One region of the Lacticaseibacillus styriensis genome, then DNA from elsewhere that is predicted to be linked to it. Evidence: predicted binding sites of a transcription regulator. Region 1 holds the regulator's gene; each other region holds the start of a gene.
What was found. The regulator NrdR, encoded in region 1, represses ribonucleotide reductase genes. The targets are predictions, from matches to a motif close to ACACNATATATNGTGT.
Positions count from the first base shown of each region.

Region 2: a site for NrdR is predicted at 1,858-1,873, ahead of nrdD (anaerobic ribonucleoside-triphosphate reductase). Genes of this name have one in related genera too.
Region 3: a site for NrdR is predicted at 3,295-3,310, ahead of nrdJ (ribonucleoside-triphosphate reductase, adenosylcobalamin-dependent). Genes of this name have one in related genera too.
Region 4: a site for NrdR is predicted at 2,625-2,640, ahead of nrdH (glutaredoxin-like protein NrdH). Genes of this name have one in related genera too.

Region 1 is NZ_CP132483.1:1,732,831-1,737,481, forward strand. Features, by position in the region: gene LACSTY_RS08335 (replication initiation and membrane attachment family protein) at 1-907, opposite strand, end outside; gene nrdR (transcriptional regulator NrdR) at 976-1,443, opposite strand; gene coaE (dephospho-CoA kinase) at 1,498-2,100, opposite strand; gene mutM (DNA-formamidopyrimidine glycosylase) at 2,097-2,945, opposite strand; gene polA (DNA polymerase I) at 2,957-4,651, opposite strand, start outside.
Region 2 is NZ_CP132483.1:141,301-145,951, forward strand. Features, by position in the region: gene LACSTY_RS00630 (ABC transporter ATP-binding protein) at 1-859, shown strand, start outside; gene LACSTY_RS00635 (ABC transporter permease) at 856-1,617, shown strand; gene nrdD (anaerobic ribonucleoside-triphosphate reductase) at 1,911-4,094, shown strand; gene LACSTY_RS00645 (hypothetical protein) at 4,278-4,651, shown strand, end outside.
Region 3 is NZ_CP132483.1:2,317,294-2,321,944, reverse strand. Features, by position in the region: gene LACSTY_RS10925 (LXG domain-containing protein) at 1-453, shown strand, start outside; gene rpmG (50S ribosomal protein L33) at 772-921, shown strand; gene secE (preprotein translocase subunit SecE) at 941-1,111, shown strand; gene nusG (transcription termination/antitermination protein NusG) at 1,213-1,767, shown strand; gene LACSTY_RS10905 (alpha/beta fold hydrolase) at 1,777-2,622, shown strand; gene LACSTY_RS10900 (nucleoside 2-deoxyribosyltransferase) at 2,688-3,131, shown strand; gene nrdJ (ribonucleoside-triphosphate reductase, adenosylcobalamin-dependent) at 3,326-4,651, shown strand, end outside.
Region 4 is NZ_CP132483.1:1,500,636-1,505,286, forward strand. Features, by position in the region: gene cls (cardiolipin synthase) at 1-304, shown strand, start outside; gene LACSTY_RS07210 (hypothetical protein) at 476-802, opposite strand; gene LACSTY_RS07215 (helix-turn-helix domain-containing protein) at 940-2,391, opposite strand; gene nrdH (glutaredoxin-like protein NrdH) at 2,710-2,940, shown strand; gene nrdE (class 1b ribonucleoside-diphosphate reductase subunit alpha) at 3,010-4,651, shown strand, end outside.

The sequences.
Region 1 (4,651 bases):
GCGGCATGCTTTTCGCCCGTTTCAGCAGCGCTTCGTCAGCACTGGCCACTTTTGGTGGTTTGGTTGCCACTGGTTGCGGCTTAGTTTTAGGCTGCTGGCGGGTATAACTTTGCTCGGCCAGCCGCCGCAACGCGTTCAAGTCGATTTTGCCCGTCATCACATCCGTCGCCCGACTGATCAGCCGCGCAAAGTCAGGTGGTTGAATCCCGTAAAACCCGGCGATTTGATACAGTGCCTCTTGGTGTTTGGCTAATTGACCTGACTGAATATTGCTGTTGGCTAACAACGATTGCAAAAGTTCCCAGTCATAGCCTTCGCCATTACCAAGCCGCGGTAGTTGAGGCTGATTTTGAGCCATTGCCTTTTTGGCGGCAACCACCGCACTTGGTTCCCCGCTTAAGTTGTGGTCAAAGCGAAACACGTCCAAAAAGTTTGCCGTGATCTCCTGCCATTCCGGGCGGCGAACCGGTTTCAGACTGAACTGTGCAACCAGTTCGTCATACCGTTTTTCACCAACCTTGTCATAAAGCAACAGGCCCATCAAATCATCTTTAAAAAAGGCATCTGGTTGCACTGGCGGGTAAAGTTCATAAGCGTAATAGCGTCCTAGGGAATCGACTTGCGTATAAGTTCGCAATAAGCCGACTGCTTCCAGTTTGACGCGAGCCACAAAGAGTTGATCGATGTCGATATCCAACAAATCCAACAGCCAGAGTTGCGGGCGCCGATCCGTCACCAAAGCGCGGTCTTTGACCTCCTGCCATAGACTTAGATAAAGCGCCATGGCAATCGGCCCCACGAGCGGTTGATAAAGCGAGATAGCGATCTTTTCATCAAAGTCGCTAAAATAACCTGCCTTGGTCAACACAAAGCCTGCTTGGGGCATAAACGTATCCGGACGCTGCATATCGAATTCACCTCTTTTCAGACAACGGACCTGAGACAACTGCCCCAGGTCCGTTTGTTTCACGTTCACTATTTCTTGGTCTTTTCCTTCTTCATCATATCCTGAAGCTCTTGCATGAAGACGGACATATCTTTGAATTGCCGATAAACACTGGCGAAGCGAATATAAGCCACGTCGTCAACATCTGCTAGCTTGGACATGACATACTCGCCAATGGCTTGACTGGAAACTTCATTTTCACCAATCGCACGCAATTGGTTTTCAACCGAATCAACGATCCCTTGCATCTGCTCCATGGTGACCGGTCGTTTTTCTGCGGCCCGGATCAGCCCTTTCAGAATCTTCTCACGATTGAACTCTTCTCTGGTACCATTTTTCTTAATTACCAATAACGGGGTTTGCTCGACTCGTTCAAAAGTCGTGAAGCGAAACCCGCAATTCTCGCATTCGCGCCGGCGTCGGATCGCCCGACCGCCGTCTGTGGGACGCGAATCAACGACCCGCGAACTATTATGATGGCAATGGGGACATTGCACGACTCCACCTTCTTAATCAAAGTTTGATAATTAATTATAGCACGCACACGCCGCTTATGATAGGTGCTGTAACTGGCGGATTAAGGCTTTCGCTTGGGCAATCGTTGCTTCTGATTTTCCGTTATTGTCAATGACAAAATCAGCCATGGCCGCTTTTTCCGCCAAGGGTATCTGTGATGCAATGCGTTCTTTGGCTTCGGCTTCTGTCAAACCATCGCGGGCCATCAGCCGGGCCAGTTGAACATCAGGAGCAACGGTGACCACAGCAACACCATCGAATGCATCGGCATAATCAGCTTCATAAAGAAGTGGAATGTCGCCAACTACAATCGCAGCACCGCCGGCTTTTGCCTGCTCTAACGCTTGATTAATCGCCGCGCGCAGGTACGGTCGATTAATTTGATTCAGCGCCTCCAAACGTCGCGGTTGGGAAAAGACAATCTCACCAAGCTTGGCACGGTTGAGTTTACCGTCCGCGCGCAGCACTTGTGGCCCAAATGCCTGGACAATGCGGGCGAGTGCAGGCCGACCGGGTTCGACAATCCGGCGCGCAATCACATCGGCATCTACGACTGGATAGCCAGCTGCTTTAAAGACTCGACTCACCGTTGACTTTCCTGAGGCAATACCGCCTGTCAAACCCAATAAATAGGTCATGCCGGACGCCTCCTTTGATGCAGAGGTTGGCAGTGGGGACAATAGTGGGTACCGCGTTGGCCGACTTTGATTTTAACAATGAGTGTGCCGCAGCGATCACAAGGCGTCCCTTCCCGATCGTAAACATGCAAGGCATCTTGAAAAGAGCCGCGGTTACCTTTTGCATCCACGTAGGTATGAGCACTGGTGCCACCAGCAGCAATGGCAGCATCTAACTCCTTGATAATATTGTCATGTAAGGTATGAATTTCTTTTTTTGTCAGCGTATCAGCTGGCTGCAATGGATTCAAACGACTCAACCATAAAACTTCGTCGGCATAAATATTGCCGATACCGGCAACAACGGTCTGATCCAGTAAAACCGATTTGATCGCTTTATGATGGCGTTTTAGTTTTTGGGCAAACGCCGCCTCGTCAAACGTCGCAGGGGTCGGCTCCGGACCTAATTTTGCCAACGCCGGCACCGATTGTTCCTGACCAGTATGAATCAAGCGCATGCGGCCAAACTTGCGTAAATCCCGGTAGCGCAGTTGGCTTCCATCCTGGAACGTAAAAGTCACATGATCGTGCTTGTCAAATGGCGTATGGTCATCGCTAACGACGTAATAGCGACCTTCCATGCGTAAATGGCTGACAATGGTTTCACCGTTGTTCAGCCGAATCAACAGGTATTTTCCCCGGCGATCGATCGTGGTGACAGCAGCGCCGACGACTTCTTTTTGAAAAGTTGGCAAGCCATTAATCAGAATTTTCGCCCAATTCGTACTAATCGCGGTGATCCGTTTGTTTTTGATAAGTGGCAATAATGAACGGCGAACCGTTTCGACTTCAGGTAACTCTGGCATTCCCGTTCTCCTTATTTTGCATCAAACCAAGTCGGGCCGTAGTGGCTATCGACCTTCAACGGCACGTCCAGTTGCACGGCAGAGTCCATGATCTTAGGCACAAGTTTGCCAAGCTGTTCCATTTCTGAGGTGGGAGCTTCAAAAATGAGTTCATCGTGCACTTGCAACAGCATTTTGGCTTGCAGATGGGCATCGGTTAACGCTTTTTGCATGCGAATCATTGCAACTTTGATAATGTCCGCTGCACTGCCTTGGATCGGCGTGTTCATCGCGGTGCGCTCAGCAAATTTACGTAAATTAAAGTTACGTGAATGAATTTGCGGCAAATAGCGGCGGCGATGGAACAGTGTCTCGACGTAACCGTCTTCGCGCGCCTTTTTAACCATATTGGCCATGTAATCATGAACCTTAGGATACTGCTCGAAATAGCCATCAATGAAAGCTTTGGCTTGCTTACGCGAAATTCCGATATTCTGTGCCAGGCCATAGTCGCTAATACCATAAACAATTCCAAAATTAGTTGCCTTGGCTTGCCGTCGCATATCCGGCGTGACTTGATCCGGTGAATCCAAGCCAAAAATCTTCATCGCTGTGTTGGCATGAATATCGACGCCATTTTTAAAGGCTTGTTGCATATTTTCGTCACCGGAAATATGTGACAACACGCGTAATTCGATTTGCGAATAGTCCGAACTAAAAATCTGCCAATCAGGATGGGACGGCACAAACGCCTTCCGAATGATTTTGCCTTCGTCTCGCGCTGGAATGTTTTGCATATTCGGATCAACGGAACTTAAGCGGCCGGTCTGGGTTAACGTCTGCAAGTAACGGGTATGAATCTTGTGATCCGGCATTTGCGCCTTCAGTAACCCCACAACATACGTCGAATTCAACTTAGCCCACCCGCGATAATCCAGAATATCCTGAACAATTGGACTGGCAGACTTTAGCTCGTTTAAGACATCGACACTGGTAGAATAACCTGTCTTGGTCTTCTTGATGACCGGCAGATTCAGCTTTTCAAATAAGATCTCGCCCAGTTGCTTTGGCGAATTCAGATTGAACTTAACGCCAGCCTCACCATAAATCTTTTCTTCCAGCACCTTGATGCTTTGTGAAAACTCTGTACCCATATCTTTTAAGGTCTGGGCATCAAGCGTGATTCCCTGAATTTCCATCTCTGCCAACACGCGCGCCAATGGCATTTCCATGTCCGTGAAAAGATCGGTCTGTTCCTGTTTAGCCAGATCTTCGGTTAAGTCGGGACGTAACGCAAAAAGTGCCATTGACTTGCGGGCAAATTGGGCAAATAGCTTTTTATCTTCTGGTACTTGGCGCTTGGCTCCTTTGCCATAAACATCTTCATCCCGCGGCAGGTCGTGATAATCATGGTCTTCGGCGATTTTGCCTAAATCATTGCTATTTTCGTCCGGATTGATCAAGTATGAAGCCAGTAAAACATCAAACGCGATGTCCGGTAACTCTAATCCTAAGCGATGGGCAGCCACAATGTTGCGCTTGCCATCGAACACCGTCAAATCCCGCTTCGAATCACCTAGCCATTTGGTCACTTCGGGAATCGTCAGCAAGGAAACGTCCGTGCTGACATACGTTTCGTCTTTCGTGCCAATAAAAAAACCAATCTGGTCGGCAATATGATAATTGTCGTCCAACATTTCGATTTCAAAAGTGATTGGTTCCGTGAT
Region 2 (4,651 bases), 1.5 Mb from region 1:
AACGGTGCCGACCGGATCGATTTACGGCTTTGTCGGAGAAAATGGTGCCGGCAAGACCACCACCATGAAACTGATTCTGGGTTTGGATCGGGCGGATGGTGGCGACATTGACGTTGCCGGGGAACGGGTACATTTTGGGCAAACTTCCACGAATCGTCAGACTGGCTACTTGCCAGATGTGCCTGCATTTTACGGATACATGACTGCCACCGAATATTTACGGATGTGTGGGCAATTGACGGGTTTGCGGGGGATAGCGTTGGATTCACGGGTTACTGCGATGCTGAAACGCGTTGGGTTGGCAAAAGCTTCGCATCGCATCGGCGGCTTTTCCCGGGGGATGCGGCAGCGGCTTGGGATCGCGCAGGCGCTGTTAACGATGCCCAAGCTGTTGATCTGTGACGAACCGACTAGTGCTCTTGATCCCCAAGGGCGAACCGATTTTTTAGAGTTGCTGGCGAGTTTGCGTGGACAGACCACCATCTTGTTTTCGACGCATATATTGAGTGATGTGGAACGCATTTGCGATCATGTCGGGATTCTGCATCATGGTCGCTTGCAAGTCACTGCCTCGCTGGCTGACTTGAAACAGCAGTATGCAAAGCCCAGAGTGCAGCTGACTTTTGAGACTTCGGCACAAGCACAAGAGGCGGCCGCCATACTAGCGCCGCAACAACATCGTGACCATGTGCAGCAGGTGACGCAAAGTGCCAGTGAAGTGACCGTTGCCTACACAGGTGCCTATGCCGCTGCTGCTGACCAGATTTTGACCAAATTGCTGGCAGCGCGGCTGATCCCGCTAACTTTCAGCCAACAGGAAGCCAATCTTGAACAGATTTTCATGGAGGTGGTTCAATGACAGCCGCAGCGATTTTTACCAAAAAGGAATTGCTTGAAAGTTGGCGCACCCACCGCTTCCTGATTTTGACCGTCGTATTTTTGATTTTCGGCATTTTAAGCCCGCTGATGGCAAAATTGTTGCCCGAGCTATTAAAAGGCGGCCTCGGCGGTGTGAAGATTGCCATGCCGACGCCGACTTCATTAGATTCGTGGACGCAATACTATAAAAACATGACCCAAATCGGCATTTACGTCTTTGCGCTCATGCTTGGCGGTTGTGTGAGTCAGGAAATTCAACAAGGTACCTTAGTCAACCTTGTCACCAAAGGCTTGCCGCGCTGGTCAGTGATCATCGGCAAGGCATTCGTGGGTTTGCTGCTGTGGCTCTGGTGCGTTGGTAGTGCGTTTTTGGTCACTTGGGCATACACGGCTTATTATTTTCATGATACTCACAGTCCGCATGTGGTGTTAGCGTTCGTGCCATTGGCAATTTTTGGCATCTTCTTCTTGAGTCTGCTTGTGTTTGGCTCAACTCTCGCATCGAATAACTATGGCGGGTTGCTTTTTACGGTTGTCATCGTGGCGTTGTTGTATCTGGCGCAGATGGTCAAGGGATGGCAGCATTTTAATCCGATCAGTCTCATAAGTGAGAATATGAAAATTCTGGTGAATGCTGATGCCTTGACCAAACTGTGGCCGGCAATGGTGATAGCAGTTGTCATTGCGCTCGGGTTGTTCGGGGCGTCAATTAAGGTATTGGATCAAAAGAAACTTTAATAAGAGATGCGACCGATTTGCAGGATGGTGGACAATCGTCTTGCGGAACGGCCGCTTTTTTTGCTGACACGTTAACGACGCAACTATGCAAGCTTGTTATGTTCTGAGGTGACAGGTCAGTTATTTTTAAAATCAATCGTCAACAATCAAATGATGCAAAACCACTATATCATGTATAGTATTATGTCATTACCTACCAAATTTAGTAGTTTAGTGCTTTCTTTTGAAGAAAAATCCTGTATACTATATATATTGGTGCAAACGGAACAAGTCAGTGTACTGGGGGATTAGCCATGATTGAATTTTATACACAAATCAAGAAACGAGACGGGCGCATCGTTGATTTTGATGCGAGCAAGATCAGCACCGCGATTACAAAGGCGGCGGAGAGCGTGGCAGAGCTGTCACCCAGTGATGTGCTGACGATTGATCACTTGACGGATACGGTGACGGCCAAAATTCGCGATCGCTATCATGATGACGTTGAAATCGCCGAGGTTCAGACGGTGGTTGAGCAGACGCTGATTGCGGCCGAGAAGTATGACTGGGCCGAGGCGTATACGCAATATCGGCTGAAGCGGGATTTGGCGCGTAAGCAGAAGCAAGATGTCAATTACAATGTGGCGAAGCTTGTCAATCGCGACAAGAGCGTGGTGAACGAGAATGCCAATAAGGATAGCCGCGTGTTCTCGACCCAGCGCGATCTCACTGCCGGTGCTGTGGCTAAGGCGGTCGGGCTGAAAATGTTGCCGCCAGCTGTGGCCAATGCCCATCTGCGTGGCGATATTCATTGGCATGACCTTGATTACACCCCGTTTATGGCAGAAACCAACTGCTGCTTAATTGATTTTGACTACATGTTGAATCATGGCTTTTGCATCGGTAACGCCGAAGTGGAGCCGGCCCACTCGATTCAGGTGGCTGTGACCCAGATGACCCAGATTATCGCGAATGTGGCTTCCAGCCAATATGGCGGCTGCTCCAGTGATCGCACGGATCAGGTGCTGGCCCCGTTTGCCGAGAAAAATTATCAGAAACATCTAAAGGAATTCGGCGATGTGATTGATGATCCGGCCCAATTGAAAGCGTTGGCTGTGAAGCAGACCAAGAAGGATATTTATGATGCCTTGCAAACACTGGAATATCAGGTCAACACCCTTTATTCGACGCAGGGGCAGACGCCTTTTGTCACCGTTGGCTTTGGTTTGGGCACCAGCTGGATCGAACGGGAAATTCAAAAGGATATTCTGAAGATTCGGATTCTTGGCTTAGGCAAAGAGCGCCGTACCGCGATTTTCCCGAAGCTGGTCTTCACGTTGAAGCGCGGACTGAACCTCAACCCGGAAGACCCCAACTATGACATCAAGCAGCTGGCCATCGAATGTGCCACCAAACGGATGTACCCGGATGTCGTGTCATACGATACCATCAAGCGGCTGACCGGCTCATTCAAAGCGCCCATGGGTTGCCGCAGCTTCTTGCAAGGCTGGACCGATCCTAAGACCGGCAAGGAAGTCAACGCCGGCCGGATGAACCTTGGGGTGATCACGGTTAATCTGCCAAGGATTGCCATGGAGTCCAAAGGCGACAAGGACAAGTTCTGGAAGATTTTTGAAGAACGGATGCGCATCTGTAAGGAAGGCCTGCTGTATAAGATCGAGCGCACCAAACAGGCGACGCCGGAAAGTGCCCCGATTCTTTACAAGTACGGCGCATTTGGCAAGCGTTTGGCTGACACAGACAGCGTCGATGACCTATTCAAAAACGGCCGCGCCACGGTATCGCTTGGTTACATCGGCTTATACGAAGTCGGCACGGTTTTCTATGGTTCAGCATGGGAAAAGAATCCCGAAGCCAAGGCGTTTTCCGTTTCAATCGTCAAGGCGTTGGACGATCATTGCAAAGCCTGGGAAAAGCAGTACGGCTATCATTTTTCGGTTTACGGCACACCGAGTGAGTCGCTCACCGATACCTTCTGCCGCGACGATACCAAGAAATTCGGGATCGTCAAAGACATTACGGACAAGGAATATTACACCAACAGCTTCCATTATGATGTCCGCAAATCACCGACCCCGTTTGAGAAACTCGATTTTGAAAAGGATTATCCGCAGTATAGTGCCGGTGGCTTCATCCACTACTGTGAGTATCCGAACCTGAAACAGAATCCGAAAGCACTTGAGGCAGTTTGGGACTATGCCTACGATAAGATTGGTTATCTCGGCACGAACACGCCGATTGATCAATGCTTCAAGTGCGGCTTCAAGGGTGAATTCACGGCGACAGCGAAAGGTTATGAATGCCCGGAATGCGGCAACCACGACCCGGCAACCTGCGATGTGGTCAAGCGCCTCTGCGGCTACCTCGGCAATCCAAACAAGCGGCCGATGGTTCACGGTCGTCAGGAAGAAATTATCCACCGAAAGAAACATATCACGTTCAGCCTGAATCAGGTGGCTAACCGGCGTGACAAGTAAGATGAAATAGTAACAGCATAGTAAAACGGCGATCGCGAGAAGTTTCCTGCGATCGCCGTTTTGTGTTGGCTGAAATGAGACCTGCGACTTTTTATTTTATTTGACTGCGTGTAAAATGCAAAGCAATTAATTGTTAGATTGAAGCGCTGTTTTGAAGAAGACAAACGATTCGGGGGGTGCAGCATGGTTGCCAATGCATTTACCGCCAGTCAGTGGCAGTCAGCCGAGCAATGGAACAATGGTTGGCTATTTTTCGCTATCGTTGTCATTTTGCTCATTGTGAATATTATTGTAATCATTGGCGTTTATGTCCCGAATCGGTTGAAATGGAAATGGGCAGTTATTGTACCGTTTATTTTCATCTGTCTTGGGTTGGCCAGGTACAGCTGGGTTCGGACAACCAGCGCCGCGAATGTCCAGTTCAATCAGTGGGCCAAGCAGATTACGCCCCAAATACGAGTCAAAAAAGCCTCTTTTTTCCGACTTGTGCCAGTTCCTGATAGCGCCATTGAAGCGTACCAAGGACTAAATGAGTATCCGGCTTTTAAAACATTGCC
Region 3 (4,651 bases), 580 kb from region 1:
AACAGCTTAGCCGAACAAAATCGACAATCTGCCAATATGGATCGTGGAGCACTTAAGTTGATTCAAATCTACCGGAAAGATCAGAGAGATTATGACAAACGAGTTGCCCAGAAAAAGGCACAGGAGCGACAGGATCGGTGGTCGAAGGTATGGATGAATGGCATATTCTTTTTAGCTGGCGCGGCCATTACGATTGCAAGTGCTGGCACAGCAATGCCGCTCGTAGTAGCCATGTTTGCTGCCAATACAGCAATGTCACTCTCTGACTTGGCTGGAGATGTTCAATCTGCGCGGCTGAATAAAGACCAAGCTGGGCCTGCTAAAGGATTTATGCAACATTTTTTCGGAAAGAAAAATGGATCAATGGCTTACGAAACTGTAGAGTTAGCAACTTCTGTCGTTGGATCGGGAAAAGCAATTACAAATTTGGCAGATAAGGGTTACTTGGTTTAAACAGCAAGTAAAGAAAGCGTAGTTGATGCATACAGAGACTGGAGTGCCATGGATGGTCGTGGGACAGGATTAAAAATACGGCAAACACTAATATTCAGATGACGCTCCACCCTATATCAGCGGCTAATAATGGGCATGTTTTGCCACAGTTAACCGAATTTGCAAAGGGAAAAAATTGTCAACGAGCCTTCACGTTGCCGGGGCATATGGAGAAGATTGGTGCCGAAGAGCCGACAAAGATTGGTGCCGAAGAGCCGGCACTGCTTGCTATTCAAACATAACCTTGGTATCATATTGGACGTGACTGGAGGGAACAAGATGTCAGTAAAGAAAGTTGCTTTAGCTTGTTCGGTTTGTGGGCAACGGAATTATTTTGTTCCCGAAAACCCGAAGCGAACGGAACGGTTAACTTTAAGAAAATTTTGTAAACATTGTGGCCGGGTAACGGTTCACCAAGAAACCAAGTAATAGTGGAAGGAGCGGACTGATGAAATTTATCAAAAGTGTTTTTGCGGAAATGAAGGCTGTTACGTGGCCGACCGCGAAACAGACACGGCGTGATACGTTTACCGTCATCATGACTTCCATTATCTTTGCCATTTATTTTGCGGCGGTTGATTGGGTCATTAACATGATCTTTCAGGCGTTCTTGTATTAAAGCCTGACAAACCGCTTCATCTTTGCTATACTATGAGCAGCGCAAAACCGCCTTCGATGACGGTTTTTTATTTTGACTCAAAACACAAAAAGGAGAACATTATGGCTGAAACAGTAACATCAGCAGAGAAGCATTGGTACGTGTTGCACACTTATTCCGGTTATGAGAATAAGGTGAAGACGAACCTTGAACAGCGGACGACCAGTATGAATATGGATGATTATATTTTTCGGGTGGTCGTTCCTGAAGAAGAGGAACACGAACAGAAGAATGGTAAGGATAAAGTTGAAATGAAGAAGACTTTTCCTGGCTATGTGTTGGTTGAAATGGTGATGACTGACCAGTCTTGGTTTGTGGTCCGGAATACGCCGGGAGTTACGGGGTTTGTCGGCTCACATGGGGCCGGTTCAAAACCAGCGCCTTTGCTGCCGGAAGAAGTTGCCAGTGTACTGCATTCGATGGGGATGAGCACGCGCCATCAGAATGTTGAGTTTGATGTGGGCGAGCCAGTGACGATTATCGATGGTGCCTTTACCGGCATGCATGGTAAGGTGACGGCGGTTGATAAAGATAAGATGAAGTTGAAAGTTGTTACGGAAATGTTTGACCGTGAAGTGACAGCCGAATTGGACTTTGATCAAGTCGATAAGCTGTAGGTAACGCCTATGAGCGGCTGGTTCTGGATTCTTGTGACGCTGGGCGTGATTGTCGTTGTGGGCGTGATGACCGACTATTTTCTATTGGCGCGGACTGGCTATGCGCCGGTGCCGCTCGTGATGGATCCGACACCAACGTTGTTTATTCCCGGGCATCTGGGGACGCGCTATTCGTTTGGCCATATGTTGTGGCGTATGCAGCGGCGTTATGGCTTGAGCAAGGATGTCGTGGCCATTGTCGCCCCGGATAGCAGCGTTCATTTGCGCGGACAGTTGAATCTAAACCATCACGCTGCCGTTCAGGTGTTGTATACGGACAAAACGGTGCGGCCCGCTGCCCAGTTGCGCGGGTTAAAGCATGTGATTGTCGCTTTGCAGGAACAGCAGGCGTTTACCCGGGTTAATTTGGTCGCGCATTCGATGGGCGGGGTGACGGCGGTGCTGTATTTATTAAGCCAACCTGCTGTTCCGGTGGCGAATCTGGTGACGATTGCCGCACCGATGAATGATGTGGAGGTTGCGCGGCGTTCGCCGATTCTTAATTGGCCGTTGACCCGTCAAGGACCGGAGCATACAGCGCCGATCTATCAATATTTTCAACGTTCGATTGCCAACTTGCCGCCAGATTTACGGTGGTTGAATATTGCCGGCGATTTGATGTTGGGTGGGCGCCACGATGGTGAAGTGGCGATCAGCAGCAGCTTTTCCGTGCGGTATTTGGTGAAGGATCGGATCAAAGATTATACTGAGGTTGTGATTCGCGGACCGCGGGCAGCCCATAGTCTACTGCACGAGAATCGGTTGGTGGACCATGATATTGCCGAATATTTATGGCAGCGCCAACGCGATTTTTAGGTGCAGCTTAGTTGAAGTAGATAGTTGAAGGTTTGCGGACAGAAGCCGCCCAGGAGGAAATGAACATGGCAGAAGTATATTTGGCTGCACCGTTTTTTGATCCTGCTCAGATTGAGCGGCTTGATCAGGTTTTGGCAGCTTTGCATGCAAATGAATCGGTCACCGCGATTTTTTCACCGCGTGATGACACGAACAAGGCGGGCTTAACGCCGAACTCGCCAGGGTGGCAGCGGCAGGTATTTGGTGAAGATATTCAGGGACTGCACCGCGCAACGGTTTTGGTTGCCATTCTGGACTATGTCGGCGAGAATCCCGACCCGGGAACGGCGTTTGAGATCGGGTACGCCTACGCGCACCATATGCCGATCGTGGCGCTTCAGCTTGGCGAGATGAAAATGAATCTGATGCTGGCAGGGTCGATTACCTGCTTTGTGAATGATGTGACCGAGCTTAAAAGCCTTGATTTGGACCATGTGTTAGTGCGGCCGTATGTCGGACCGGTCTTTTAAATCCGCAAATAGATCAGATGTCGTCAGCGATTTCTTGCGCTGGCGATTTTTTAATTTCGTCATTATTTTTAAAAAGCCGTGCATCCCGCGTTGGCCAGGTGGTTGCCAACATTAACAATTTGTTATTGATTAACCTATATCTTGATATTAGGTTCGTTTGGCTATACCATATCTTGTATACGGGAGGGACAGCTATGCAAGTTATGATGAAACCGATCACCTTGGCACCTGATTTTATTGCCGAGGTCAAGAAAGAAATTAAACCACACTGGGGCGAACTGGGGTGGGTCACGTATAAGCGGACCTATGCCCGGTGGTTGCCGGATCAACAACGGACCGAGAATTGGGATGAAACCGTCAAGCGAGTGGTTGAGGGGAATATTAACCTTGATCCGCGGTTACATACAGCCAATCCTGATTCAGAAGTCGTGGACGAACTGCAAAAAGAGGCACGGAATCTTTTCAAGCTTATTTACGGGTTGGCTGGCACGCCATCTGGCCGCAATCTGTGGATTTCCGGAACCGATTATCAAAAGCGTAATGGCGATGCCTTGAATAATTGCTGGTTCATTGCCATTCGTCCGCAACCGTATGGTGAGTCGCATATTGTGCCGACGGATTTTTCGGCTGACCAGCCTGCTGTCTCGATGCCGTATTCCTTTATGTTTGATGAATTAATGAAAGGCGGCGGCGTCGGTTTTTCCGTCACCAAAGACAACATTGCCAAGTTGCCGCCGGTCGCAAACGCCGTTGACTTGACGATTGTGATTGATCGCAACAGTGCTAGCTACGCGGAATCGCTGAAAATGGGTGCGGTTGATCGAGAGGCTTGGGAACAGGCGCATGCAGCCGAACATAATGATCGCTACGTTTTGCCGGATACCCGTGAAGGCTGGGTTTTAGCCAACGCCAAGGTGATTGATCATCATTTTGCGACGACTAATCCTAGTGGTCAGACCAAACTGGTGCTGGATATCAGTCGGATTCGGCCAAAAGGCGCCCGGATTCATGGCTTTGGCGGCACGGCTTCCGGTCCGATGCCATTAGTCGAGATGTTGCTGGATATCAACAAGGTGCTCAATGCGCGGGTTGGCCAGCGGTTGACCGCGGTTGACGCTACGGATATCGGCAACTTGATCGGCAAGACAGTGGTGGCCGGCAATGTGCGGCGTTCCGCGGAAATGTCGTTAGGATCGGCCGATGATGACGCGTTCATTACGATGAAGCAGGATCAAAAAAAGCTTTATCATCACCGCTGGGCATCTAACAACAGTGTCGCGATTGATACGCAGTTTGACGCTTATGCACCGATTGCGACAGCCATTGCCAAAAACGGTGAACCGGGCGTTGTGAACCTCGATTTATCACGCCGCTTCGGCCGGATTGTCGATGGTGAAAATGCAGCTAACGATCCGGATGTGGAAGGCACCAACCCATGTGGCGAGATTTCGTTGGCCAATGGTGAACCATGCAACTTGTTTGAACTCTTTCCGGTCGTTGCGGTGCAACAAGGTTGGAAA
Region 4 (4,651 bases), 230 kb from region 1:
CTATCTGGCTCGTGCTGGCGTCAAAATTTACCACTATCAACATGGCTTCATGCATGCAAAAACCGTGGTTGTCGACGATGCCATTGCCAGTGTCGGGTCAGCCAATTTCGATATTCGTAGTTTTAAATTGAATTTTGAAGTGAATGCCTTCATTTACGATCGTAAGGTTGCTGGGGCACTTGCCGAAATCTTTGAAGCGGATATGAAGCAGAGCTACTTATTGACACCAGCGATTATCGCTAGTCAAAGCCGCTGGTTACGCTTCAAACAGGACTTTTCCCGGCTTCTGTCGCCGATTTTGTAAGCCAGCCTGTAAGTCATCAAAAATTGAACAATGTTGTCACAAAAACGCCGCTTCAGCATGGTGTGTTGAGGCGGCGTTTTTGCGGTTTAAAATATGGTATTTTTCAGAATAAGCATAGGTGTTTGGCTGATCGCCAGAATAGCACTTGAGAAGACTTGACGAGTCGGCTAATTACCGTTGCCAATCGTCTAGTGCCTTGGTGTGGCCGAGAAGATAGTGGATGGCAGCTTGGACAAGTGTGTCACGGGCAGTCGTTAACTCGTCGCCTTCCAGGTTATATTTGTCGCGCAGGTAACCTTCCGCAATAGCCTGATATTCTTTGCGGGCCTCGCCCCCATCTTTTAGGTAGGCATCAATGGCATTCAGATCATCTTTAGCGCGGTTAGCTAATTCTTCAGCCAGATCTTCGACATGTGGCTGGCGTTTATGGGCATAGTCCATCAGCGTGTCATTCATATCAACGACAGCGGCCTCGTCTGCTTTCTTGTCACGTTTCATGTTCGCAGTCATCTCCTAATACTTTTAGTATGCACCTACGCCGGATTTTCATCAACGCCGCCTATTTTACCAAAAGCATCGGTAACAGCGTTTTTACTAATCTATTAAAGTTTGCGTCGGTGATGCCTGCCCATTTTTCAGAGATGAAACTGCTGGCGTGAGCGTCGAAATAATACTTGATAAAGCGCAGACCAGCTTTCAAAGCGCTCACTGTCTAGATAAAAGACCGGGGTATCAGGTACAATGGATTCCTCGCTTGCAGCCAAAGTATGCGCGGAAATCACGAAATCGGGATGTTGGTTAATGGTAACTAGGCGAATGTATGCGGGATGCACAAGATTCAGCCGCACGGTTTCGTATAAAGGCTGGGGCATCAGTGGATCAAGCGCTACTTTTAGCTTATTGGCAACCGCACTTTCGGTCATGAACGGCCAAAGCAATTGATAGAAGCCGTCAATGATCTCTGAACGGACTCTCTCATCCGGTTCTTCTCGAGCAAAAAAGGCTTCAATCGCCTTGCCAAGACGTGGAAAAAGCGGCCGCATTGGGCCGGCGGTTTTCGCTAAGTCGATATACGCGCCATCAGGAAAAATCCGTTCACTGATCAGAATTTTCAATAAATTGCCGGCTAAGGCCAGATCTTTGGAAACTGCTGGTGAAATACCGATTAGATGCCGACTGAATTCGGTGCGGATTTTTTCGACGGTCTGCCACGCCGAGGTATTGTGGGCAACATGGTAACCGACAAATCCGGCAGCGTCGAATTGTTGTTCAGTGTGGAAACGCGGAATCCGCCACTGCCCGAGATACAAATAAAGGATTTCGGCTTCCGCCACTTCACGGGGTAAATGTGCCAAGACATCTGGCAGCTCCTCAGGCAACACTGGGCGAGGTTGTAATGCCGCGAAATTCAGGGTGTTGCTGATTGAATGATTCGCCTGCAGTCGATACAGATTAATGTTGGCCGAAAATTGAAGTTGCTTGACGGAGAAGTCCGGTCGAATCAAACCGGCTGCCTGCAAAGACTGAACCAGCTGGCGGGACTGCGGCATCATCGTGGCAAACAGTGGATCCTGGGTGTCGACTAGCTGCCACAATAATTGGCGATAAACTTGGCGAATTCGCGGCTCTGCGCCGGCAAGTGCCAAAGGCGTGAGATTAATGGTGACCTCTTTTTGGCGCAAGTACCCGCGTAATGCGGAAATCCGTCGGAAAAAAGCTGCTCGTGAGAAACCGGTTTCTTCTAATAACATGGGCAACGTTAAATCAGGTTGCATCAATGTTTTGACCAAGAGTTTTCCCGGAAGCGATCGGCGAAACAAAAAGATCCGGTAACGAACGCGACTAATCGGAGGCGGTGCCGTCATATTGCCATCCCCTCTACGTAATAAAGGTGGTGCATCAGGATCAATTGCATGTAAATCCTCGGCGACCTTCGCCATTTGCCGTCGCAGTTGCCGGTAGCTCTCGCCGCGGGCCATCGCTGCCGTTGCAATATTCATTTGCCGATTAGGCGCGTCTCGCAAATCGCCATAAAGCGCCAACCGCTCGCGTTCTTCGCGGTCTAGGAACAATTCTTCAAACGCCATGGTGACGACTCCCTTTCCAAATTTTTGCTATAGTATAGCAAAGAAGATCGGCAACCGGATAAATGATGCTTGTGTACTTGTCTCAGACGCCTGTTTCCTTAGCGGACAGGCTTTCGCCACTTTAAGTCAGTCTATGATTGATTAGCACTGGCGTCTGACATGCATTCTTGCTATACTAAAAGTAAGCGAAAATCAAGTCGACACCATATGCTTTGGGGCATCAAAAAAATTAGCCCCAAGATATGGTGTTTTTCATTGACATGCACCCCAATATTGAGTATTCTAAACTACATAAGATAACAAGAAAGGATGATACCTATGCGTAACATCACACTGTTCACGCGCAATGGCTGTCCACAATGCCGGATGACAAAGCGCTACCTCGATACCCACAAGATTCCATTTACGGAACACAACATCAACGAGGAACCTGAATACATCGATTACTTAAAGAAAAAGGGATTCCAGCAGGTTCCTGTTCTTGAAGCAGATGGGCTTGATTCATTCTCCGGGTTTCGACCGGATGCCTTGAAGCAACTGGCTGTCTGAACAGCCAGTTTTTTTATCGCATCGAACTTAACCGAATGAAGATAAATTGCAGTGAAAGCAGGGATTAGCATGTCATTAAAAACAATCAGTCCGGACGAGGTTACTTATTACGCCCTTAACAACGAGATCAATATTCCCGTTAACGACCAAATTCCGCTCAATAAGGACAAGGAAGCCTTACAAGCCTTTTTGACTGAAAATGTGGCGCCAAATACGATGAAGTTTTCGTCGCTACAAGAGCGCTTGAAGTATTTGGTTGACCATCACTATTATGAAGCCGACTTTTTAAAAAAGTATCAGCCGGCCTTCCTGGAAAAGCTGGATCAATTTCTGACGGCCCAGCATTTTCAGTTTAAGTCCTTCATGGCGGCCTATAAGTATTACGCTCAGTATGCGTTAAAGACCGACGATGGCACTCAGTATCTTGAAGATTACAAAGATCGGGTGTTTGCCAATGCCCTCTTCTTTGCGGATGGTAATGAGCAGCTAGCGGTTGACTTAGCGGATGAAATGATCCATCAGCGGTATCAGCCGGCTACCCCATCATTCCTGAACGCTGGTCGGCAACGCCGCGGTGAACTGGTATCCTGTTTTCTACTGCAAATTACCGATGATATGAATTCGATTGGCCGCGCGATTAACTCTGCCCTTGAGTTGTCACGAATTGGTGGCGGGGTTGGCCTGACGCTGTCGAATCTGCGTGAAGCCGGTGCGCCAATCAAAGGCATTGACGGTGCTGCAAGTGGCGTATTGCCGGTCATGAAGTTGTTGGAAGATTCTTTTTCCTACAGCAATCAACTGGGCCAACGTCAAGGTGCCGGTGTGGTTTATTTGAATGTCTTCCATCCTGATATCATCAGTTTCCTGGGTGCCAAGAAGGAAAATGCGGATGAAAAGTATCGGGTGAAGACCCTTAGCCTCGGCGTGATTGTCCCTGATAAGTATTACGAGCTTATTAAGGACAACGCCGATATGTATCTGTTCTCCCCTTATTCGGTTGAACGGGCTTATGGCAAGCCATTTTCGTATGTGGACATTACCAAGGAATACGACAACATGGTGGCCAATCCGGACATTAAGAAATACAAGATCAAGGCCCGCGATCTGGAAAATGAAATTTCCAAATTGCAGCAGGAATCCGGCTATCCTTACATCATCAACATCGACACTGCCAACAATGCGAGCCCGATCGATGGCAAAATCATCATGAGCAACCTGTGCTCGGAAATCATGCAGGTGCAGGTACCGTCCAAGCTCAACAACAAACAGGAATATGAAGTCTTAGGGACAGATGTTTCCTGCAACCTGGGCAGCACGAATATTCCTAATTTGATGCATAGTCGCGATTTTGGTCACAGCGTTGAAGCCATGGTTCGGGCATTGACCTATGTCACCGATCACAGCAATATCGACGTTGTGCCATCTGTTCAGCACGGTAATCACATGGCGCACAGCATCGGCCTTGGTGCGATGGGCTTGCACACGTACTTTGCTAAGAACCATATGTATTATGGTTCACCGGAAAGTCTTGATTTCACCAACATCTATTTCTTGTTGCTGAATTATTACACGTTGAAGGCATCCAACAAGATTGCTAAAGAACGTGGCGAGTCCTTCCATAATTTTGAAAACAGTAAATACGCTGATGGCAGTTATTTTGACAAGTATATCCAACAATCATGGGCACCTAAGTACGACAAGGTGCGTGATT